4 regions of the Halomonas sp. R57-5 genome follow, and region 2 is predicted to be linked to each of the others. Evidence: predicted binding sites of a transcription regulator. Region 2 holds the regulator's gene; each other region holds the start of a gene.

Region 1 (5,102 bases), 850 kb from region 2:
ACGGGTTGCCCGCTTGGCTGGGCGCACAGCCGATATACATGATGAAGCGTGCGTTTTGGATATCTGGCTTAACGTGGGCGTTGGTGACAATATTGTTCATCACCGCGCCAGATCCCATGCGGAAAGCCAAACCACAGTAAGCGCCATGGTGACCATAATTGCGGGTAGCAAAGGCATTGAGGGTAAAGCGCTTGAGTAGGTCTGAACGCCCGTAGTCAGTGGCTTCCATCACCATTAATTGGTTGGCCTTGGGGCCATATTCAGGGTTGTCAGGGTCAATCAGGGTGTCGTGATCGCGAATATCGCGCAGTCCATCAACGTGGCCTTCGTTAAACAGGTCGCCGCCTTCGCAGATTTCTTCAATTAGCTGCTCAAAGGAGATTTTCTGCCATTGACGGCTACCACGTTCACCTACTCGTTTCAGGCAGTTGTCGACTCGGAAAGGGTTGGTAATTTGGCTCATCATGGCGTTGCCACGGGCGCAGGCGGTGGAGCGGTTTATCTGACCCTGTTCACCATAGGCGCTAACACTACGCAGTGCATCCGCCACCGGTGTACGCATAGGTAAATGGTCGTCGGCGGACAGCGGGTGGTAGGGATTGCCTGATACCCGCAGTACTTCGCCAAGGGTGTCATCGACCCTCACTCTCACGCCGCATCGAGTAGTACAGCCGTAACAAATAGTGAAGGCGACTCGCTGGCCGGGGGTTAAGGTGAGTTCGCCAGTGTCTAAATCGACGCGGTATTCTGGGGTCAGCGAGTTGCCATGAATATTGTGCCTGGGTTTTTCACCCGCGCTACCGGTAATGCCCTTGGCCATTTTTGCCAGTGGGTCGGCATAGCCCACGGCAAAGGTGGCTGCACCACCAGCGGCGGCAGCGCCTTTTAGAAAACGGCGGCGTGACGGGTCTTGAGCAGACTTAGACATGACTAGACGCTCCTTTTTTAGCGGTGAGAGGATGAGTAGAAGCATCTTGGGCAGCGTGGGTTGGCATTGCTATAAGGCCGCCTTGTTGGGCCTGTCGCCAGGGAATAAACAGTTCAATCAGGAGAATAACGGCGAGCCAGAGACCGAAGGTGCCAACAATGCCTAAAATGCCGGAAGAGCCGGCGGGAATACCATAGTGGTGAAATCCGGCACTATTGCGCGCCACATGCTGAACATCCATCAGTACCACCCAGCGAAACATCCAGCCCATGTGTATGGCGACGAGGCCTAGCAACCATGCCCAGGCAAACAGTGCTGGCTGGCTAGAGGTTGGAGCGCCGCTCGGCCCGGGCTGGCGCAGGGTAGGGCGAGTCAATAAATACAACACGGCGGCAAACAGCGCGATGCCGGTAATGCCTCCCCAGAGGGCAGTGTTGCGCCACGAGGCGCTATGGCGCACGGATTCCAGCGCGGTGGCGACTGAGCCTACGTGGGCATTTACGCCATCTAAAAACCAGCTAAGCGCGATCAATCCTGCTAGCGCACAGGCCACTAGCAGCACATACAGCATCTGTCGTATAGCGGTTTGCGAACAAAGCCCACTAACCCTGTTCAGCACTAACACCAGACCGGAGGCGGCGATAAATCCGGTGGTCGCCAGCATGGGCGGTAGCCACACGGTGTTCCAAAGCGGACGGGCCTTTACGATTGCTAGTTCCGCACCGGTGTAAAGCATAATGCCGCTGGAAAGCCCCAGCGCAGCCAGACCTACCACCGCGACTATTGCTCGTGGCGTTGTGCCACTGCCCAGTGAAAGCCAGGTGGCTAGCATGCCACCGAGTCCTGGAGTGCCGCACTGTGCCTGCAGCGCGGGCCGCCATGCCAACCAAGCAAGGCCAAGCACGCTAACCAAATAAAGCGGCAGAACAACGCTGCCAATCGACATCCACGAGTGGCTATTGGCGTAAGCGTAGAAGTGCCAGAACCGCAGTGGCTGGTGCAAATCCGCGAGTAACGCAACGGGCGCCACTAGCGTAGTGCTAACGCAAGCGATTAGCGCCAGACGTGCGGTAGGCAGCCAGGTTTTTTTACCGAATACCAGTGCTGGGGCGGCTAGCCATAGGCTGGCGTAGGAAACCGCAATCATAAAAAAGTACTGAACCGCCCACGGGTACCAGGCGATGTCATAGCGCGGTGCCAGTAGCTCAATGGTGGAATTCATAGCCCATCTCCTGACCGTGGGGGTCGAGTACTTCGAGCGCAACGGGCTCGGCCTTAGGACGCGTGGTGAAGCGCTCATCCATGCCTAGGTAGAACACCTGAGGAAGGGTGTTTTTTTCTGGTTGTAGCACCATCAATGCATCGCGATGTTCATGAATCATGCGGCTGATTTGGCTTTGAGGATCGCGCATATCTCCAATCACGCGGGCACCGCCTACGCAGCTCTCAACGCAAGCGGGCAATAGTCCGGCTTCTAGACGATGGGCACAGAAGGTGCACTTGTCGGCGGTTTGAGTGCGTTGGTTAATAAAGCGAGCATCGTAGGGGCAAGCATTGACGCAATAGGCACACCCTACGCAGCGGTCGCTATCGACCACCACAATGCCATCCTGCTGCTGGTAAGTGGCTTCTACAGGGCAGACCGGGACGCAGGGTGGGTTTTCACAGTGGTTACACAGCCGGGGCAGCATAAAGGTGGCTAATTCGCCGCTTTCCTGATGCTGTACTTCATACTGGGAGACCGTGGTGCGAAACTGTCCCAGCGGTGCAGCGTTTTCGATATGACACGACACCGTACAGGCTTGGCAGCCGATGCACTGGCGTAAGTCGATAAGCATACCGTAGCGTTTAGTTGGGTCGCCTTCGCGGCGGGCAGGTTGCTGATTAATGCCAGCTTGGGCAAGGCTTGAAAACGGCATCAGCGCAGCGCCTGCACTTAAGCGTGCCATTTGACCCAAGAGCGAGCGACGTATTGCGTCCATAGCGCCTCCTTGGCGAATTAAACGGCATTCGCAGGGCGAATGTCGGAATACCCTTAGATTACGCCTTTGCTCAAGGTAGAAAGTTGATACGTGTCAATGTGTTATGATATATCGCTTAATGCTCTCTTAATGTTAAATGACTAAGTAGCTGTTCTGTATATGGAATTTCATCTAGCATTAAGTAATTAGCTTGTTACATGGGAATTTTTTAGCGCGCATATGTAAAAAAGCGCTTGCCCCAATAAACATGGCAAGCGCTTTTTCTATGGTTTTGTTTGCTTAATAGGCACTATTAAATTTTACATGTATTAATGCCTATTAATTTATAAGCTGGGCAGAAGTTAAATAGCCCGGTGGCTAGCGGCAATCATCTCCAGTAGCGACTCAGTGAAAAGCTTCTTTAATCTTGTCTTCGCGACTTCGAGTTCGTTGAGTCGCTTGGAATCTGGCTAGCTCATTCCACCCAATTCGCTGCACCATAAGTAATAACTTGCTTCCGAGAAACCATGCCGACGGTATGGCTCATTAATAGGCAGCCCCGCATCTGCTTCACCCAAGAGACCTATGAACTGTTGTGTGCTAACGCTCATGCATGTCCGTGCTCCTTGCTAGTAGGATCGAAATCTAAAGTGTAGCGCAACCCAATCAGAGGGGGAGATGTCACTTTTACTTGATGTTTGTATAAACATGTTTCATTGTTTTCTTGTTATTCCAATATGGTCTAGGCTTGTAACTAAAATGGAGAATGAGGAAGAATATGCGTAATTTCCGACKCTCACCAGGCAGGCCGGACGTGGCCGGCTTTTACGATCAAAGAACCTCAAGCGTTCAATATATTATCAGTGKCCCTGCGACACGGCGCTGTGCCATCCTTGACCCTGTCCTGGACTTTGATGAGAAGTCAGGGACCACTGCAACCCACCATGCTGATGAGTTACTAGATTACGTCGCACGGGAGGGGCTCATCGTTGACTGGATACTCGATACGCATCCACACGCCGACCATTTTTCGGCAGCACAGTATCTTAAGGAAAAGACAGGGGCACCAACGGCTATAGGAGCTTACGTTACGCAAGTGCAAGCGCTATGGAAGGATATATACAACTGGCCCGACTTTCCGGATGACGGCCGACAGTGGGACCACCTTTTTGTAGAGGGCGATACTTTCCACGTGGGCGAGATAGAAGGCCGGATTATGTTCTCGCCCGGCCATACCAAGGCGTCGATCACCTACGTCATCGGCGATGCGGCGTTCGTGCACGACACGCTGTTTCAGCCGGATGGTGGTACGGCCCGTGCCGATTTCCCTGGGGGCAATGCTCACAAACTGTGGGATTCCATTCAGGCCATCCTGGCACTGCCGGACGACACTCGGCTCTTTACCGGTCACGACTACATGCCCGGCGATCGCGAGCCAGAGTGGGAAAGCACGGTGAGTGTCCAGCGCGAAACCAATATTCATCTCCAAGACAGCCCGACAGCGGAAAGCTTCATCGCTTTGCGTAACGAACGTGACGCCAAGCTGCCCATGCCGAAACTGATCCTGCACGCTTTGCAAGTCAATATCCGGGGCGGCGACCTGCCAGAGCCAGAGGATAATGGTCGTCGTTACCTGAAGATTCCCCTCGATGCTCTACCGGGGGCCGCCTGGGATGATGAGGCGCGTTCCTAAAGCGACCAAGGAGGTAACCTATGGATATCAAACCACTCGATGATCGCCTTTACGTGGCAGCACAACCTCGCCTCGACGAACTTGAACAGCTTGCCGAACAAGGGTTCCGCACCATTATCTCCAATCGCCCGCGCGGGGAAAGTGATGACCAGCCGGATCCCGATGCCCTCAAGGCTAAGGCCAAATCACTGGGCATGGCCTGGCATGAAGTTCCCGTAAAGCCTGGGGAATACGCAAAGGCGGACATCGACGCCTATTCAGATGTGCTGCATTCTGCAAAGGCCCCCGTGCTCGGCTTCTGCCGAACGGGAAAACGCGTGGCCCATTTGTGGGCATTATCACTCGCCCCGCAGCGTCCGGTATCCGAGCTGATCGGATCAGCCAATGCGGCTGGCTATGACTTGGAGCCCTTGCGCGACAGGCTTGAACAACAAGCCCATCAGGCAAAGGGTGATTCTGGGTCGTGAGCGTGCTATGGCCAACCTGAAGCATTATCTGCCCATCCTCCAGTGGCTACCCG
Region 2 (6,781 bases):
GATCGTGATGAAATCATTTTAGAGACAGGGCAGGCGGGTGAGTTTGTCTTTCTGATTCATAAAGGCGAAGTGGCAGAAATCGACCCCACGCTGCCCTCATCTACCGCGCGTATCGGCCACTACACGGCGGGGGATCTGTTTGGCGCGATCAGTATTCTCAATGGTAAAAGCCGCTACCGCTTTAAAGCTGAGCAGGAGTGCCTGTGTTACTTACTGCCCAAAGCGCTGTTTCAGCAACTGTGTCGTCACTACCCTGACTTCAGCAATTTCTTTCGCCAGTCGCTGACCCATAAGGCGCGTCTGCTGACCGAAAAGCGCGCCGAAGGGGGTGTCACCATGGCGGGCTTTATGTTGGCCAAAGTGAGCGAGTGTATGCGTGAGCCGCTGCTAATGGCGGCGACGACCGATATAGCCAGCGCGGTCAAACAGCTCAACGCTAGCCACGCCGATAGCCTGCTGGTAGAGACCCAGGACACCCTGGGGATGGTGACTAAAACCGATCTGCTCAATGCCCTGGTGCTGCAGGGCAGCGCGGTAACATCGCCGGTGGATGAGATTGCCCATTTTAATTTGGTGACTGTCGCGCCGGATCAGTATTTATTTGAGGTATTGGTGCTGATGACCCGCCATAAAGTGGCCCGGGTGGTCGTGATGGAGCAAAACGCCTTGAAAGGCGTTGTTGAGCTCACTGACGTGCTTAGCTACTTCTCAAGCCGTAGCTATGTGGTGAGTCTGCAGGTAGAGCAGGCAACCAGCTTAGAGGCGCTTGCAGCCGCCAGCCAGCGTACCCCGGAGCTGGTCAAAGCGCTGATGGCCCAGGGCGTTAAGCTGCGCTTTGCGATGGATCTGCTCGCCGCACTGAACGGTCGCATCATCAGTAAAGCCTGGGAGTTCACCATTAATGAACGCTACCACGGGCAGAGCTGCATGATGGTGATGGGCAGCGAAGGGCGCGGTGAACAGATTCTCAAAACGGATCAGGATAACGGCCTGATTCTGGCCGATGAAACCCAGTGGCCTGACCTTACAAGCCATATGCAGACGCTCACTGATACGCTGATTCAGCTCGGTTATCCGCCGTGCCCCGGCAATATTATGGTGTCTAACCCCGAGTGGGTGGCCACGGTGTCGCAGTGGAAAGGCCATATCGCCAAGTGGGCCAGGGAGCGTGATGGCGACAGCCTGATGAAGCTGGCGATTATGCTCGATGCCCATGCGGTGGCGGGTAACCCAAGCCTACTCGAAAGCGTTCGCGAAGAGCTGTTTGAACGCTGCTCGGGCGATGAGCTGCTGCTCTCCTATTTCGCCCGCACGGCGCTGCGTTTCTCGACGCCGCTGACGCTGTTTGGCTCATTGAAAAAGCCCCAGCACGGTATCGATATTAAGAAAGGCGGCATTTTCCCGATTGTTCACGGCGTGCGCACCATGGCACTTGAACGGCGGATTAAAGCCACTTCAACACTCGACCGGCTTGACGCCCTGGCCGCCGATGGCCGTTTGGATCGCCGCTTTGCCGATGACCTGGGTGAAGCGTTGGCACTGTTTTCCGAGCTGCGTCTTAAACAGCAGCTAAGCGTTTTGGAGACGCCTGCCGGTCATCAAGCCGGTGCCTCAGACGTCAACGCCCAAAACGGCAGCCGCGCTAACCGTGTGGTGGTGCAAAATCTCTCTTCCCTGGAGCGCGACCTATTGCGCGAAGCGATGCATATTGTCAAAGACTTTAAGCAGCGGCTTTCCCATCGTTATCATTTGGAGTATTCGTGAGCGGAATGCGGCTGTTAGATCGACACGTAGGGCTATTTAGCGGTTCATTGCGCACCTTACTGCGCCGTGAAAGTGATCGTCGGCGTTGTGCGGATTCTCCCTATGCGTGGCTGTTTCAACCTTATATGGGCGATGAGCTGGTAGCCCTCGTCTGTACGACAACGCTCACGTCGGCATCGCCGGTGATCAGCTTGGCGGCGGTGGTGCTGAGCCAGCAGCAGGTACGAACCAGCCGCGCTTTTGTGATGACGTTAGGCAGCACGAAACAGCCCGAAAGTGCGAAGCTGCGCCGTCATCATTTGCTATGTGAGGCAGGGGAGGTGCAGCCGCCAAGCAGTGATAACTTGAGCGCGTTAGTGGAATTTATCGGCAACCGGCCCATAGTGGGCTGGCAGTTGGAGCAGCGCATTGGAGCGTTGAATACACTACTGACTAAGCGGCTGAATTTTGCGCTACCCAATGCCCAGGTTGATGTGGCGAGACTGCATCAGCGCCAACTGCGGCGTTTGCATCCGGAGGTAGAAGCGCCCAGCAGCTTCGCCCAGGCGCTGGCATGCTGGCAGGTGCCTGCCATGGGTGTGCAAAGCGTGCTTGCCGAGGCAACCGCCAGCGCACTTCTGTATATGCGCCTACAGCGCGTTATGGCGGAGGTGGCATAGGAATGGTGGAAGCACTAGTGTTTGGGTCAGGCGGTGAGTGTTGTTAGAATGTGGCAATATTTCCTCTTTTAGCGCCTTTCACTATCGGCAGTGCTTATTTCATGCAATCCCTAGATTATTTCGACCCGCATTTTGACACGCCAGATGTTGCTCCTGCAGCCTCTCCAGACGCTGTGCAGGCTGATGCTAAGCAGAAGCGTGAATTTAACAAGCTGCAAAAGCGTCTGCGCCGAGAAGTGGGCAATGCGATTATTGATTACCAAATGATCAATGAAGGCGATCGCGTGATGGTGTGCCTCTCCGGCGGTAAGGACAGCTACACGATGCTGGAGATTTTGCGCAACTTGCAGCGCAACGCGCCAGTTAACTTTTCGTTGATAGCGGTCAATCTGGATCAGAAGCAGCCGGGCTTCCCTGAGCATGTGCTGCCTGCCTATCTGGACAAACAGGGGGTGGAGTATCATATCGTAGAACGCGATACCTACTCGGTGGTGAAAGAGAAAACCCCTGAAGGTAAAACCACCTGCGCGCTCTGTTCACGGCTTCGCCGCGGCTCGCTGTATGGGMTTGCCGAAGAGATTGGGGCCAATAAAATTGCCCTGGGCCATCACCGGGAAGATATTCTTGAAACCCTGTTTCTGAATATGTTCTTCGGCGGCAACCTGAAAGCGATGCCGCCCAAGCTGCTATCCGATGATGGTAAGAATATCGTTATTCGGCCGTTGGCCTACTGCAAAGAAGCGGATATTGCGGAATTTTCGCGGCTGATGGCGTTCCCAATCATTCCCTGCAACCTGTGCGGCTCCCAGCCTAATATGCAGCGTCAGGTGGTCAAAGAGATGCTCGCCGAGTGGGATGAGAAGTTCCCTGGCCGTCTGGAAAGCATGTTTAAAGCGGTGACCAATATTGCGCCCTCCCAGCTGGCAGACCGAAGCCTGTTTGATTTTGAGGGCTTAGAGGCGAAGCAGGCGGAGCTGCTGGCGGGTCGCATCCAGGCCTTCAACGTCAGCTAACCGTTTGCTCTTCCTCTTCGGCGAGGGTAATCAAACGCGGCATATCGAGAATATTGACCTCTCGCCCGGAAACCGCCACCACGCTTTGTTGCTGAAAGCGGCTTAAAATGCGGCTGACGGTTTCCACCGCTAAGCCCAGGTAGTTGCCAATATCGGCCCTCGGCATTGAGAGGCGAAAACTGTAGGGCGAGTAGCCCCGGCGACGAAAACGGTCCGAAAGGGTAATCAAAAAGGTGGCCAGCCGTTGATCGGCGGTTTTTCGCGAGAGTAGGCGCATCATGCGTCGGTCATCGCGTAACTCTTTGCTCATGCTCCGATACAGCTGGCCACGTAGCTCAGGGATCTCTTCTGAGAGCAAATCCAGGCGGTCAAAAGGAATCTCGCAAACGGTGGTGGTTTCCAGGGCGATAACGCTACCGGGGTAGTGCTCTTCATCAATGCCATCCAGCCCCACCAGTTCACTGGGCAGGTAGAAATTGGTCAACTGCTCACTGCCGTTACCTTCGGCGGTGACCTGTTTCAAACTCCCCGAACGCACCGCGTAAACGCTGGTAAAAGTATCACCCTGGCGAAACAGCGGCTCGCCTTTTTTCAGCGGCGCACGGCGGCGAATAATCGCATCGAACTGCCCCATATCGTCCAACTCAAGGGCAAGCGGCAGGCACAGCGAGCTAAGGCTGCAGGTTTGGCAGCGCGCTTCGTGGAGTAGCGAGCGTCGGCTGCTCATAGGTTCCAACATGCGGTGCTCCTTGAGTGGGTCAGGATAAAATTAGCAAATTCTTACTTATTGTGGTGCCGTTAGCATGCCTGCAATAAGGTGATTAAACAATCTTAGAGTAGCGCTGCCCTATTTGCCCAGAAAGATGGGTATCGAACGCCATGGCTAAATGGCGCACCAGCAGTCGACCCATGGGCGTGGCGTTAAGTCGATCACCACTACGGGTCAGTAGGCCATCTTGCTCAGCGCTCTGTAAACGCTCCAGAGCGGGGGCAAAATAGCGGGGGGCATCGATGTTCCAGCGCTGGCTGACCGCAGCCAGATCAATGCCCATATCGCACATCAGCCGCTCAATCACATCCCGCCGGATTAGGTCGTCATCACTCAACCGCACGCCTCGCACAGTAGCGAGCTGACCCTGATCCAACGCCGCCTCGTAGCTTGCCAGATCGCTCGGGTTCTGCGCGTAGACGTCATCAATACGTGAAATCGCCGAAACGCCAAGCCCGATTAAATCGCACTGGGCATGGCTGGAGTAGCCTTGGAAGTTGCGCTGTAGCGAGCCGTCGCGCTGAGCAATGGCCAGGCTATCATCAGGCCGGGCAAAGTGATCCATGCCGATATGTACGTAGCCAGCCGCGGTGAGCATTTCAATCGTGGTGCGCAGAATTGCCAGCTTCTCTTCACCGCCCGGCAAATCATCGACATTAATACGCCGCTGGGGAGCAAAGCGCTCGGGCATATGGGCGTAGTTAAATACTGAAAGACGCGCCGGATTGAGTTCAATCACCTGGCGGAGGGTATTCGCAAAGCTCTTTTCTGTCTGAAACGGTAAACCGTAAATAAGATCGAGATTGAGCGAGCGAAAGCCCAGGCGATGCGCCTCTTCCATCAGCGTTTCGGTGAGTACCCGCGGTTGAATGCGGTTAATGGCTTTCTGTACCAACGGGCTTAAATCCTGCACGCCCAGGCTAATGCGGTTAAAGCCTAACGACTGCAGGTGGCGCAGGGTAAATACATCCGCTTCCCGGGGGTCTATTTCAATCGCGTAGTCGCGATCGGCAGAGGACGAAAGGCCAAACCGGGCATCCAAACGATCAATCAGGTCGCCCATCTGATTCAAGCTAAGAAAGGTCGGCGTTCCGCCACCCCAGTGTAGCTGCTCCACCGGTCGTGATGTATCCAAGTGGCGTGCGGTCAGCACCATTTCACGGTCGAGCCGGGATAAGTAAGGCTCGGTCAGGGCGGTGTTCTTGGTGGCGATTTTATTGCATGCGCAGTAGAAACAGATCTTGCGACAAAAAGGCACGTGAACATACAGCGACAGCGAACGCTGACTGGCATTGCTACGCTCTAGTGCCTGGGTCAGGTCACCGGGGGTGAATTGGTCGTGAAATGACAGCGCCGTGGGGTAAGACGTGTAGCGTGGTCCGCTGGTGTCGTAGCGGCGCAGCAGGGCTTCATCCCACACCGGCTGCAAGGGCGCTGCCGCCACAGACGAGGCAAGAGGTGAAACCGCAGGGGCATGAACGGGCATGAAGGGGCGCTCCGACGTGAGGTAATGCCGCTAGCCTAACCCGTGACGAAAGCGTAAAGATTGAGCCATGTCATGCTATTAGAGGTTGTGTGCCGTAAGAGTCCAGAGCTGCCACAGCGCAAACGCGATAATCGTTAGTGCCGCCACGCTGCGCGTCGCCGGGTGGCGAATCAAGTGGCTTAGCTGGCGCGCAGCGAGGCCAGTGACGAGCAGCGCCGGCAGGGTGCCTAGCCCAAATGCGCCCATTAGCAGCGCGCCCTGGAGCGGGTCGGCAATCGCCAAGCTCCAGGCCAACATGGAGTAGACCAGCCCACAGGGTAGCCAGCCCCAAAGTGCGCCCAGCGCGAAGGCTTGAGGGATATACACCACCGGCATTAAGCGCCGCCCCACAGGCTCGATAAAGCGCCATAGACGGCGGCCAACCGCCTCCACTTTGAGCAGCCCTTTCCACCAGTTGGCGATATACAGTGCCATCAGGATCAGCATCAGCGCGGCAAACACCTGAAGCAGCATTCGTGCCGTGGCGGAAAGCGAAAATAGCGTGCCCAGCAGGGCAACCAGCGCGCCTGCGCTCATATAGCTAATAATACGGCCAGCATTGTAGCTGAGTAGCAGCCCCCCCATACGCGCTGGATGGCGCATGCTGGGGGGTACTGCAAAGGTGAGGGCGCTCATAATGCCGCCGCACATACCAATGCAGTGGGCACCGCCCATTAAGCCAAATACGAATGCCGCCAGCAGCGGCGGTAGATCAAGCCCTGTGGGATTCATGGCCGAGGCTCTTGGTCGTCGGGGGCGTTTTTATCTTTTGGTGCGACGGTTTTTTGCTTGGCTGGCGGGCGCTGGCGGCGCTGTTCGGGGGGAAGATCGTTGTCGTCCTCATCAAACAAGATGCGGTGCGCCGGGCCTTCTAAATCGTCGAACTGATCATTTTTGACCGCCCAGAAGAAGGCCCAGACGGCGAGTCCGAGCAGAATCAGCGAAAGCGGAATAAGCAGGTACAGAATCGTCATGCGGTTACCGGTGTTGACGTGCCAAGCGTTGGTGCGGGCTGGGGGCGCCAGCGTGACAGCCGCAGGGCGTTACCCAC
Region 3 (6,781 bases), 470 kb from region 2:
ATCCAGAATCAGCTTGGTAGTGGGTAGCCGGGCTGCGAGCTGTTCGATCAGCGCCAGCTCCTCTTCCATGGCGTAGCGTGCTACCTTGAGTTTGAGTCTAGGCGGCGGCAAAGCCCCCCAGCCGGTCAAGATAGTATCCAGCGAAAGCATCAATTCCGCGGGCGCACCTTGGAGCAGTGGGTAGGGCGACAACGACGCGGGAAGATTTACAGGCCACAGGCGCTGGGCACAGTCGAAACCAAACTGCACTGAAGGTAACGTTGGAGCGGCTTTCTCGCCGCGCTTAATGGCATTAAGGCAGGCTAGGCTTTCAGCTTGTGCTTCAGCGAGGGTTTCTGTGGAGAAGCCAGGCAGCGGGGCTATCTCGCCCCACTGGCCATTGATGGAAACGAGTAGCCCTTCTCTGCTGGCCAGCCGATTGCCTTTAAACATCAACGGCTGGCGTAGCGGTAGAGAGTAGCGGTAAAGCGCCAGCTGCATTACGGGTTGCGCGGGTAGCGGGTGAAGTCCGGGCGGCGCTTTTCGTTAAAGGCGTTACGCCCTTCCTGCCCCTCTTCGGTCATGTAGTAGAGCATGGTGGCGTTACCCGCCAGCTCTTGAAGCCCGGCCTGTCCGTCACAATCGGCATTGAGTGCAGCTTTCAGGCAACGCAGTGCCATAGGGCTATGCTGCAGCATCTCGCGGCACCAGCGCACGCTCTCTTTTTCCAACTCTGCCAGGGGCACCACATGATTGACCAGCCCCATTTCAAGCGCTTGGGCGGCATCGTACTGGCGGCACAGAAACCAGATTTCCCGGGCCTTTTTCTGGCCAACAATGCGCGCCATATAAGAGGCGCCATAACCACCATCAAAGGAGCCGACTTTAGGGCCGGTCTGGCCAAAGATGGCATTATCGGCGGCGATGGTCAGGTCGCACATCATATGCAGCACGTGACCGCCGCCGATGGCATAACCCGCCACCATGGCGATAATAGGTTTCGGGCAGGTGCGAATATCGCGCTGGAAATCCAGCACGTTGAGGTGGTGGGTGCCCTCTTCATCCTGGTAGCCGCCGTAGTCGCCACGGATGCGCTGATCCCCGCCGGAACAGAACGCTTTATCGCCGGCACCGGTGAGAATAATCGCACCAATGGTGCTGTCGTGGCGGGCGCGGTTAAGCGCTTGGGCCATCTCGCTCACCGTTAACGGGCGAAAGGCGTTGCGCACTTCGGGGCGGTTGATGGTGATCCGCGCAATGCCATCGGCAGTGGTGTGATACAAAATATCCTGATAGCCACCGGAGCGATCCTGCCACTCTACCGGCGCATAGAGTTCTGATTCAGTGAGTCCGTTAATCATGCCAGTCTCTTTTTCTTTGTCAGGTTTTTTAGTTAGTTTTTCTTTATCAGGGATGGGGTGTTTGCAGTGAATCGCTTAAGCCAGCATACCTGTAACGACTAAGCCCAGCGCCACAATGCTTAACAGCGCAGCCCCACCGTACATCAGTTTTTTGTTAAGTGCGTCATTGCCCACGCTGATATCAAACATCCCATGGCGCAGGCGGTGGGCAGCATGAAATAGCGGCAAGCAAACTACCGCCCCCACAAACAGAAAGCCCGGTACGCTGAACAGCAGTGCCGATGCTCGCTCATAGCTCAGCGCCCCAGCAGGCAGCAGGCCCAAAGGCAGTAGAACGGCGATAAACAGAATCACGGCGGGCAGTAAAACTGCGAAACAGACGCCGCCCGCGCTAAATAGCCCCCACCAAAGCGGCTCATCAAAGGCTTGTTTATGCTGAACATCATGTTTGTTCATGCCCCACTCCTCCCCAATAGCCAGAAAAATAGCAGCGCGACCACGACTACGCCCACCCACTGCCCAGCAACAATGGCCTGATCGGGCAGGCTATGCCCGGCGATACGAATCGGCATTACCCGCGGGAACAGCACAAAGAAGGTGGCGGCGTGAAACAGGCTGGCGGCCAGCGCCAGAAGATTCAGCACTAATACGATGGGAGAGCCCATAAAGGCGATCCACCCCTGCCAACTCTCCGCCCCTTGAAGAAGAGCGACCATACCAGCGAGTAAACAGAGCGTGAAAAACACCAGCGGCAGCACCGTGGCTTCGCGCAGCATATAGAGTTTAAAAAAGCGGTGCTTCAGCCACCAATTGCGTTTCAGCGGCGGCAGGCGTTGCGATGATGATTTATCCATGATGTTCCTCCCCTACCCTTTAAACAGCGCAATAAGCGTGTGTTTGGCTGCTTCGACCTTGCCCTGATTGACCGCAGCGGCGGGGTCAACGTGTTTGGGGCACACTTTTGAACAGAAGCCCACAAAGGTGCAGCTCCACACCCCGTCGTGGCGGTTAAGCTCGGCCATGCGCTGTTTTTTTCCGTGATCTCGGCTGTCCAGGTTGTAACGGTGAGCCAGCGTTAATGCCGCCGGGCCAAGGAATTCTGGATTAAGCCCGAACTGGGGGCAGGCGGAGTAGCAGAGACCGCAATTAATGCAGTTAGCGAACTGCTTGTAGCGCTCCAGCTGCTCCGGCGTCTGTTGATAGGTTTCCGGCGCACTGGGGTCGTAAGGTTTTACGGGGTTGTCATCAATCAGGTAGGGCTTCACCGCCGCCAGGTGTTCAAGGAAGATCTCCATATCCACCACCAGATCCCGCTGCACGGGGAAGTGTGCCAACGGCTCGATACGAATATCGCCCTCGTAATCGCGCAGGAAGGTTTTACAGCCCAGCTTGGGAATGCCGTTCACCATGACCCCGCAGGAGCCACAAATCGCCATACGGCACGACCAGCGGTAGCTCAGGGTGCTATCGAGCTGCTCCTTGATATGGTTGAGGGCATCCAGCAGCGAGGTACTGTCATCCACCGGCAGGTCATACGCCTGCCAGTACGTCTCAGTCGAGTTATCAGGCAGGTAGCGTTTGACGCTAATATGCTTGGTGCTGACATTCTTCGTACTGATTAAGTTAGTACTCATCTGATCGATACTCATGCCTTCTCCCCCTTGCCCGCATCGCCATAGGCCCGCTCCGCCGGGGCAGAGAATTGCACATCGACGTCCTGCCAGCGCAGCTCGGCATGGGCATCGCCTTGGTAAAAGACCTGGCTGTGCTTGAGGTAGTTAACGTCATCACGTTTCTGCATGCCTTCATCCAAGCGCTGGTGGGCACCGCGGGACTCACGGCGCTCAAGCGCGCCCAAACAAGACGCTTCGGCAATATCCAGTCCACACTCCAGTTCAAGACATTCCAGTAACTCGGTATTAAAAATCTTGCTGGTATCGTTAACGCGGATCTCGTTGAAGCGCGCACGCAGTTGGCGCATGGTATCCAGCGAATGGCGCATGCCCTCTTCGGTGCGGTAAATCCCACAGCCGCTCTCCATGGCCTGCACCATGGCGTGCTTGAGTTCCACCCAGTTCTCGCCGCTCCCCGTTCCGTCACATAGCCGCAGCAGCTTGGCTTGCTGGCGGTCGCCCTGGGCTTCCAGCAGGCGCTCATCGGCCCACTCGGTTTGTGCTGCGCGCTTGCTTGCCTGCTCACCGGCCAGGCGGCCAAACACCAACAGCTCCGTCAGCGAGTTAGAGCCCAATCGATTGGCGCCGTGCAGACCCACCGAAGCACACTCCCCGGCGGCGTAGAGCCCGGCAATGGAGGTTTCGCACTGTGGATTGGTTTCAATACCGCCCATGGTGTAGTGAACCGCTGGGCGAATGGGGATGGGCTCTTTCACCGGGTCGACGTTGATATAGGATTTGGCCAGCTCGCAGATAAACGGCAGGCGCTCCAGAATGTACTTTTCACCCAAGTGACGCAGATCGAGATAGACCACATCGCTGTCGCCAAACTTACCGGTGCGGCCTGCCTGCTGCTCCTGCCAGAAGGCCTGGGAGAGTTTGTCCCGCGGGCCCAACTCCATATACTTGTTTTCCGGTTTACCCAGCGGCGTTTCCGGGCCAAGGCCATAATCCTGCAGATAACGATAGCCCTCTTTATTGAGCAGAATACCGCCTTCCCCCCGGCACGCTTCAGTAATCAAAATGCCGGAGCCGGGCAAGCCGGTGGGGTGGTATTGAACAAACTCCATGTCCCGCAGCGCCACACCATGGCGGTAGGCCATCGCCATACCGTCGCCAGTGACAATGCCCGCATTGGTGTTGAAACGGAATAAACGCCCCGCGCCGCCGGTGGCCAAAATCACCGTTTTGGCGCGCAGCACGGTTAATTCGCCAGTGGCTATTTGTAGGGCAATCACGCCAATCACAGCACCTTCGTGTACCGCCAGGTCGAGCACGAAGTATTCGTCGAAACGCTCGATCTCAGGGTATTTCAGCGAAGTCTGAAACAGGGTGTGAAGCATATGGAAGCCGGTTTTATCGGCGGCGAACCAAGTGCGGGCGGTTTTCATCCCCCCAAAGCGGCGCACCTGCACCTGACCATCGTCCTTACGGCTCCAAGGACAGCCCCAGCGCTCCATCTGCACCAGCTCTTGATAGGCGTGGKGAACAAAGTAGTCAGCCACCCCCTGCTCAACCAGCCAGTCACCGCCGGAAACGGTGTCATCAAAATGCGCCTGGTGGGAGTCTTCATCACTGGTAACCGCCGCCGCACCGCCTTCTGCAGCCACGGTATGGGAACGCATGGGATAGACCTTGGACAGCAGCGCAATGCGCTGAGGGGTGCCCTGGGTTTTGGCCTGTTCGGCAGCCCCAATGGCAGCACGCAAGCCTGCGCCACCCCCACCGACAATCACGATATCGAAATCTCGCTGCTGCATGACGTTTCCTTCCGTTAGCCAAGTCAAAGGTGGTGGTAGCGACACTCTTCGGTGCCCTTTCATTCTTCGAACTTACCACGCTATTGGCAGGCCCTGCTCATTAGTCCAAAGAACTATTGACGTGCGTCAAGCAAGTAGAAAATCGACTAGGTATTGCTGTTACCCGCGTGCCACAGGCCCTACTCTTCAAGCCACTCACTGCAGGGCAGATACCTATCCGCCAGGCAATAAAAACAGCAAGAAAGACTAAAGAGAGGTGCAGCATGACAACCAATGCCCAACCCTCGCCACGATGGAAACTGTTAGCACCGTTAGCAGTCGCTATTATCGTCGCGCTGATACCTACACCCGAGGGGCTAGCGCCTCACGCGTGGTACTTTTTCGCCATCTTCCTTGGCTGCGTGGTTGGCTTGATTCTCGAGCCCTTGCCTGGGGCGGTGGTCGGCCTGATCGGCGTTACCCTGGTGGCACTGCTTTCAAGGTGGGTGCTGTTCTCTCCGGAGCAACTGACGGCTGACGGATTCAGTGCCGCTAACCAAGCATTCTCATGGGCGGTGTCGGGCTTTACCAACTCTACGGTATGGCTAATTTTTGGTGCCTTTATGTTTGCCTTGGGGTATGAGAAAACCGGCCTGGGCAGGCGGATATCGCTCTGGCTAGTCAAAGCCATGGGGAAGCGTACTTTGACCCTGGGTTATGCGGTGATGATTGCCGATGGCATTCTGGCGCCGTTTACGCCTTCCAATACGGCGCGCAGTGCGGGCACGATCTATCCGGTCATTCGTAACCTGCCGCCGCTTTACGATTCGCATCCCAACGACCCCAGCATGAAGCGCATGGGCAGCTTTTTGATGTGGACCGCGCTTGCTTCTACCTGCGTCACTAGCTCGCTGTTTTTGACCGCTCTGGCCCCGAACTTACTGGCCATCGCGCTAACTGAAAGCGCGACCGGTATTCATATCAACTGGGGGCAGTGGTTTATGGCGGTAGCACCAGCCGGCATTTTGCTGCTTCTGCTAGTTCCGCTGCTGAGCTACTGGCTATGCGCGCCCGAAGTAAAAGCGGGTAATGAAATTTCCGACTGGGCAGGGCAGGAGTTAACCAAGCTGGGGGCACTGACTCGCCATGAAATAATACTGATCATTATGGTGGTCTCCGCCCTGCTGCTGTGGATTTTCGCGGGCGACATTATCTCTGGATCGCTGGTTGGTCTACTAGTGATCTGCGGCATGCTGTTAACCGGTATTGTAACCTGGAGCGATATTCTCGATAACCGAGCCGCCTGGAATACCTTTGTGTGGTTTGCCACCCTGGTGGCGCTCGCGGGTGGGCTTAGCCTAGTGGGGTTTGTTAACTGGTTTGGCAATGTGGTCGGCGGGCAGATAAGTCACTTTGACCCGCTGATGGCCATGGTGGCGCTGGTGGTTATTTTCTACCTGCTGCACTACTTCTTTGCCAGCGTGACAGCCCACGTTACTGCTCTGCTGCCGGTGATTCTGGCGGCGGCGTCGGGGATTGCCGGGCTAGATATGCAGATGTTTATCCTGCTGCTACTGCCCACACTGGGCTTTATGGGCATTCTCACCCCTTACGGCACAGGGCCAAGCCCGGTTTACTACGGCAGCGGCTACTTACCCAGCGCACTGTTTTGGCGGCTAGGGGCAATCTTTGGGCTGCTGTTCCTGGTGGTTTGGCTGGTGATTGGCCTGCCTTGGTTAATGCTGATCAGCTGATTGAAGTCAGCTTGCAGTACCCAACCAAGCGTTCAGCTGCTGTGAGAACGCCTCTGGTTGCTCAACATGAAGATTGTGGCCCCCGTTCAGAGCGATATGGCGCAGGCGCGGTGCCATCGTTGCCAAGTGAGTGGCAAGAGTGTGGAACTTGGCGTCCCGCTGCCCCGAAAAGTACCCCACCGGAAGCGTGGTATTTTCCAGCCACCGCCATAGCAAAGGCTGTTGACCCAAGGAAGTTGATCGCAGCATGCTGGCGACGGCTGGCCCGTGATTCG
Region 4 (4,397 bases), 630 kb from region 2:
GAACGCCGGCGGGGTTCACCATTAAGCCCGCATCCTGACCCACATATAAGTTCTCGACGACAACCCGCCCACTCTTCACATTGACTTTAAGTTCAATCACCCAGGCGGCAAGCGCGGCACCAAAGCCGGGAAATTTACTATGTACGTACTGGGCGTAAGCGAAGCCTCGGCCGTAGCGCCACTCGCCATCGCTACTCGGATTGGCGTTAGCGGTGCAGGGTTTCCAGTTCGCACGTTCGGCTAACGCTTCGACAAGCTCGCAGGCGCGGTTATCGGTTAAGTAGCGCAACCGATAGGCGACAGGATCTTCACCCGCCAAGTAGGCGAGTTCATCAATATAGCTTTCGTGGGCGAAGGTGCTGGGCAGCGCCGAGACGCCACGCAGCCAGGAGGCACGCACCAGGGTCGGGACGTCGTCGCACACTATTTGGCGATGAGGGTAGCTGTAGGGCGGCACCGACGTTCGATCCCCCATTTCAAAGGGGATATCAATAGGTGAGGCAGCACCGGTTAGCAGTAGTGCCAGGGTGGGCGCACTGTTAGAGGGGTAGCGCGTATTAAAGCGATAGCCTGCTGGGCTGCCATCTGCGTTTAAGCCGCCCTGAATGGCCATATACTGAGCAGCCCCTTTAGGCTCCCAGGTGTGCTCCTGCTCACGGGTTAGTTGCACACGAACAGGTCGACCCACCGCCTGAGAGAGCAGCACGGCATCGGCGCCAACGTCGTCGGCGCAGTTGCGGCCATAGCAGCCCGAGGTTTCCATGCGGGTAATGGTGATAACGCCTTCATCCAAACCGGTAAGGCGGGCGAGGTCGGCGCGCAGGCTGTGTGGATTTTGGGTGCCCGACCATACGTGAAGGCCATCTTCGTTGGCATCGGCGACGGAGCACGAAGGGCCGATAGAGCCATGCAGTTGGAAAGGCCACACATAGTGACGATTGAGCGGATGTTGCGCGGCGGCCAGAGCGTTATCGAGATCACCCTCTTCGAGGAGTATGCGCTGTTTGCTGGGCAGGTCGAGCAGTGCTTGCTCTATGTTGTCCAACTGAGGCAAGCCTTCGATTGGGCGCCACTGGATCTTTAGCTGTTTGGCTGCGGCAGCAGCCTGCTCTTCACGCTCGGCCACCACGCCAACAAAGTCACCGACCACCACGACGCTTACCACACCTGGCAAATGCGCCACAGAGCTTTCATCTACCGCGATTAAACTGTTGCCAATAAAGTCGCCGCTATCATGGCCTACATAAGGCGGGCGAATCACTCGTCCATGCAGCATGTCGGGCAGGCGTAGGTCGTGGATAAAGGTCAATTGCCCGGTGGCCTTGGCGGGTATATCCACGCGGGAGGTCGATTGGCCGACCAGGGTATAATGGCTGACCGGCTTAAGCGGCACCTCATCGGCAAGCTTTAATGCATGACGGGMGCCCTGCAGCAACTCCCCAAAGCTAACGGATGAGCGGTTATTATCACTTGGCGTAATAGCGCCGTTCTGGCAGCTAAGTAGTGAGCGCTCAGTGTCAAAGTGCTTTGCTGCCAGGGTTAATAGGTACTCCCGCGCCTGTGCCGCAGCTCGGCGTAGAGGCTCGGCAGTGATCTGAATCGATGCACTGGCTATGGTGGGGCCTTGGTTGGGGGCTTCAACGGAGTTGCCCAGCACCATGGTGACGCCGTCGAACGCGACGCTAAGCTCTTCTGCGACAATTTGAGCGAGCGCCGTGCGTATGCCAGTGCCCAGGTCTACGTGGCCGTTGAAAGCCACGATATGACTATCGCTCAGCACGGCAATGAAGATCTCAGGCTCATGGGGGGTGAAGTTTGAGTGTGTACCTGGCTGTCCGGGCGCGGGCTTGGGGGGCGTAACCGGGTCGCGATAGATCACCAGAACATCAGACCCATACAGCAGTGACTCTCTTGTATAGTCTGATTTATCAGCCATGTCTGCCTCCCACGCTCGCGTTTACGATGATCAGTGCGGATGAATTTTAGGTGATGAAAGAGCGATAACTAAGGTAAAATTATAGCGTGTACGCCATAAAAGCATGATGAATTGATCCAGCGCAAGCAGTATTTAAAGCGTTGATGCATCATTTTGTTAACCAGTGCCATACTCGATACACGTCGTCGCTAATAGATTAAGGATATGGAATGACAACGGATAGTGCGCTCAAACACTCGTCTTCCGGTGAGCACCCCACGCCTTCAGAGCAGGGGTATGATTTTTCTGAGCAAGTAGGGCATCTACTGCGTAAAGCCTACCAGCGGCATACGGCTATTTTTCAGCGCTACAGCAGCGATAAACAGCTCACGGCCATTCAATTTGTAACGCTGTGCACGGTGATGGAGCGCGGCCCCAGCTCGTTAACCGATATCGTCAACGCCACGGCGATTGATCCCGCCACTATCCGTGGCGTCATTAAACGTCTTAAAGCGCGGGGGTGGATCTCGCTAACCACCGACCCCAATGATCAACGTAAAGTCATGGTCGTGATCACTGAGGCCGGGGAGACATTAGTCGAGGCTATGGTTCCCAGTGCCAAGCAAATTAGCGATCAGACCATGAAAAATCTCAACCCGGCAGAGCGGGTTGCCTTAATGCATCTGCTGGAAAAAATGAACGCGGACTGATGACTCAACAGAGACGTCCGCTTCACCTGCGTTTTCGGATACTCCTAACGCTTCATTAAGTATCCCAGTGTTTCATCCAGTCCAATCACATCGCCATATTTGCTATCGATATCAAACAGGTTGGCTTCATGGGGCGCGGGGTGGCGATCGCCCACGCAATCACGTACCACCATCACCCGAAAGCCGTGCTGTACGCCGTCAACGGCGGTGGCGCGAATGCAGCCGCTGGTGGAGCAGCCGGTGATGATCAGCGTATCGATACCCATGGCGACCAGCGTGGAGGCGAGCGAGGTGCCAAAGAACGCGCTGGCATACTGCTTGGTCATTACCAGCTCATCTTCACGGGGTGCCACCTCGGAGCAGAACTCGGCGTAAGGGTTGCCCGCCACCATCGCCCGCATGACCGGCGCCTTCTTGACCCAAATGCCGCCATCGATTTGATCCGGGGCGTGATAAAGGATGTTGGTGTGGATAACAGGCGTGCCAGTGCGCCGTGCGGTATTGAGTAGCGGCGGCATATTGGCCACCGCATCCACCACGCCCTGGGCAAATAGCGGCGAACCTGGTGTGGTGTAGCCTTGCATAAAATCAACCACCAGCAGCGCGGGCCTTTTGCCAAAACCGATGCGCCCATCCCACACGCCTCGGTAGTTGTCCGTGGCAGTGTTATCGCTAACGCCATCGCTGTTATCAGTCGTGTGTGGCGACATGGTCGTCTCCTTAATCAGCACTCTATATCGTCAATAAGTACCTGATCTCGTTAGTAAGCCCCTGACAAGAGGGCGCCTGCGCCCGGTACGATGGGCTCCAGGTCGAGTGCCTTGAGCATGGCATAGGTGGTGGCGATAGCTGCGGTAACCACCGGCTTGCCGGTCAGGGCTTCGACCTTGGCGACGGCCGGCAGCGATGGCATTTGCACACAGGCTGACAAGACGATGGCGTCCACGTTACTTAAATCGAGACTGGCGACGATTTCGGGGAGATTGGCGGGATCGTGGCGAGCGACATCCAGGTTATTGGGGATCTCAAGCGCCCGGTAGTCGAGCACGTCAATGCCTTCCTGACGGATGTAGTCGACCACCATTTCGGTCAGCGGCTTCATGTAGGGGGCCACTACCACCACGCGCTTGGCTTTCATCACACCCAGGGCATCAACCAGAGCACCGGCGCTGGTGACCACCGGCGTGTCGCAGCCGTTCTCTTCGGTGCGGCTGCGCAGACGCTTTTGCGACTCTCGGTGGTAGCCGGGCCCCATCGCCATAATGGCAACCAGGCAGGCATACCCCATCACATCCACCGCTGCATCAGAAAGCTCCAGGGCGCAGCGATCCGACTCTGCATCCATGGCAGCCAGTTCGTCCTTGCTGACGTTCTTCATGCGCATGCGGCTGGAGTGAAAGGTAAAGCGTTCCGGGCGGATTAACTGCCGCGCCGTAAGCATGGCGGGTATTTCGGTCTCCATGGTGATATTGGAGCTGGGGACGATCTGGCCGATACGGTAGCTTTTGATCTCGTTCTTTATATAGTTGCTGGTCATGGTATTTGGCCTCTCTTAGAGCTCGCTGCCCAGGAAGTCTTCAAACGCGGCAAAAAAACCGTCGAAGTCATCCCAGGGAATCATGTGACCCGCTTGTTCCGCGGTAGAAATACGAACCGTCGGTAGAAGGGCGCGTATTTCGGCGCGATCTTCATCCTGGATAACACCGCCTTTGCCTGCACACATCAGCAGCGTGGGCACTTTGATAGCGGGGAAATCCTGGTGGATATCGACG

What was found. The regulator FNR, encoded in region 2, switches genes on or off when oxygen is low (the NO sensors DNR and NnrR bind a similar motif). The targets are predictions, from matches to a motif close to TTGATNTANATCAA.
Region 1: a site for FNR is predicted at 2,994-3,007, ahead of dsrO (sulfate reduction electron transfer complex DsrMKJOP subunit DsrO). Genes of this name have one in related genera too.
Region 3: a site for FNR is predicted at 4,890-4,903, ahead of frdA (fumarate reductase (quinol) flavoprotein subunit). Genes of this name have one in related genera too.
Region 4: a site for FNR is predicted at 2,048-2,061, ahead of HALO_RS02590 (xanthine dehydrogenase family protein molybdopterin-binding subunit). Genes of this name have one in related genera too.

What each region holds. Positions count from the first base shown of each region.
Region 1 is NZ_LN813019.1:348,790-353,891, forward strand. It holds gene HALO_RS01635 (molybdopterin dinucleotide binding domain-containing protein) at 1-928, opposite strand, end outside; gene nrfD (NrfD/PsrC family molybdoenzyme membrane anchor subunit) at 921-2,150, opposite strand; gene dsrO (sulfate reduction electron transfer complex DsrMKJOP subunit DsrO) at 2,134-2,910, opposite strand; gene HALO_RS23655 (YgaP family membrane protein) at 3,203-3,277, opposite strand; partial or broken gene HALO_RS23700 (transposase) at 3,282-3,500, opposite strand; gene HALO_RS01655 (MBL fold metallo-hydrolase) at 3,668-4,582, shown strand; gene HALO_RS01660 (TIGR01244 family sulfur transferase) at 4,603-5,049, shown strand; gene HALO_RS01665 (SulP family inorganic anion transporter) at 5,057-5,102, shown strand, end outside.
Region 2 is NZ_LN813019.1:1,195,105-1,201,885, forward strand. It holds gene HALO_RS05355 (DUF294 nucleotidyltransferase-like domain-containing protein) at 1-1,764, shown strand, start outside; gene HALO_RS05360 (DNA polymerase III subunit epsilon) at 1,770-2,423, shown strand; gene ttcA (tRNA 2-thiocytidine(32) synthetase TtcA) at 2,525-3,436, shown strand; gene fnr (fumarate/nitrate reduction transcriptional regulator Fnr) at 3,429-4,175, opposite strand; gene hemN (oxygen-independent coproporphyrinogen III oxidase) at 4,258-5,691, opposite strand; gene HALO_RS05380 (sulfite exporter TauE/SafE family protein) at 5,770-6,462, opposite strand; gene ccoS (cbb3-type cytochrome oxidase assembly protein CcoS) at 6,459-6,704, opposite strand; gene HALO_RS05390 (heavy metal translocating P-type ATPase) at 6,701-6,781, opposite strand, start outside.
Region 3 is NZ_LN813019.1:728,259-735,039, reverse strand. It holds gene menC (o-succinylbenzoate synthase) at 1-480, opposite strand, end outside; gene menB (1,4-dihydroxy-2-naphthoyl-CoA synthase) at 480-1,340, opposite strand; gene frdD (fumarate reductase subunit FrdD) at 1,416-1,796, opposite strand; gene HALO_RS03310 (fumarate reductase) at 1,793-2,194, opposite strand; gene HALO_RS03305 (succinate dehydrogenase/fumarate reductase iron-sulfur subunit) at 2,207-2,989, opposite strand; gene frdA (fumarate reductase (quinol) flavoprotein subunit) at 2,986-4,773, opposite strand; gene HALO_RS03295 (anion permease) at 5,037-6,506, shown strand; gene menH (2-succinyl-6-hydroxy-2,4-cyclohexadiene-1-carboxylate synthase) at 6,513-6,781, opposite strand, start outside.
Region 4 is NZ_LN813019.1:570,492-574,888, forward strand. It holds gene HALO_RS02590 (xanthine dehydrogenase family protein molybdopterin-binding subunit) at 1-1,936, opposite strand, end outside; gene HALO_RS02595 (MarR family winged helix-turn-helix transcriptional regulator) at 2,146-2,625, shown strand; gene HALO_RS02600 (N-carbamoylsarcosine amidohydrolase) at 2,670-3,335, opposite strand; gene HALO_RS02605 (maleate cis-trans isomerase family protein) at 3,386-4,162, opposite strand; gene HALO_RS02610 (alpha/beta fold hydrolase) at 4,178-4,397, opposite strand, start outside.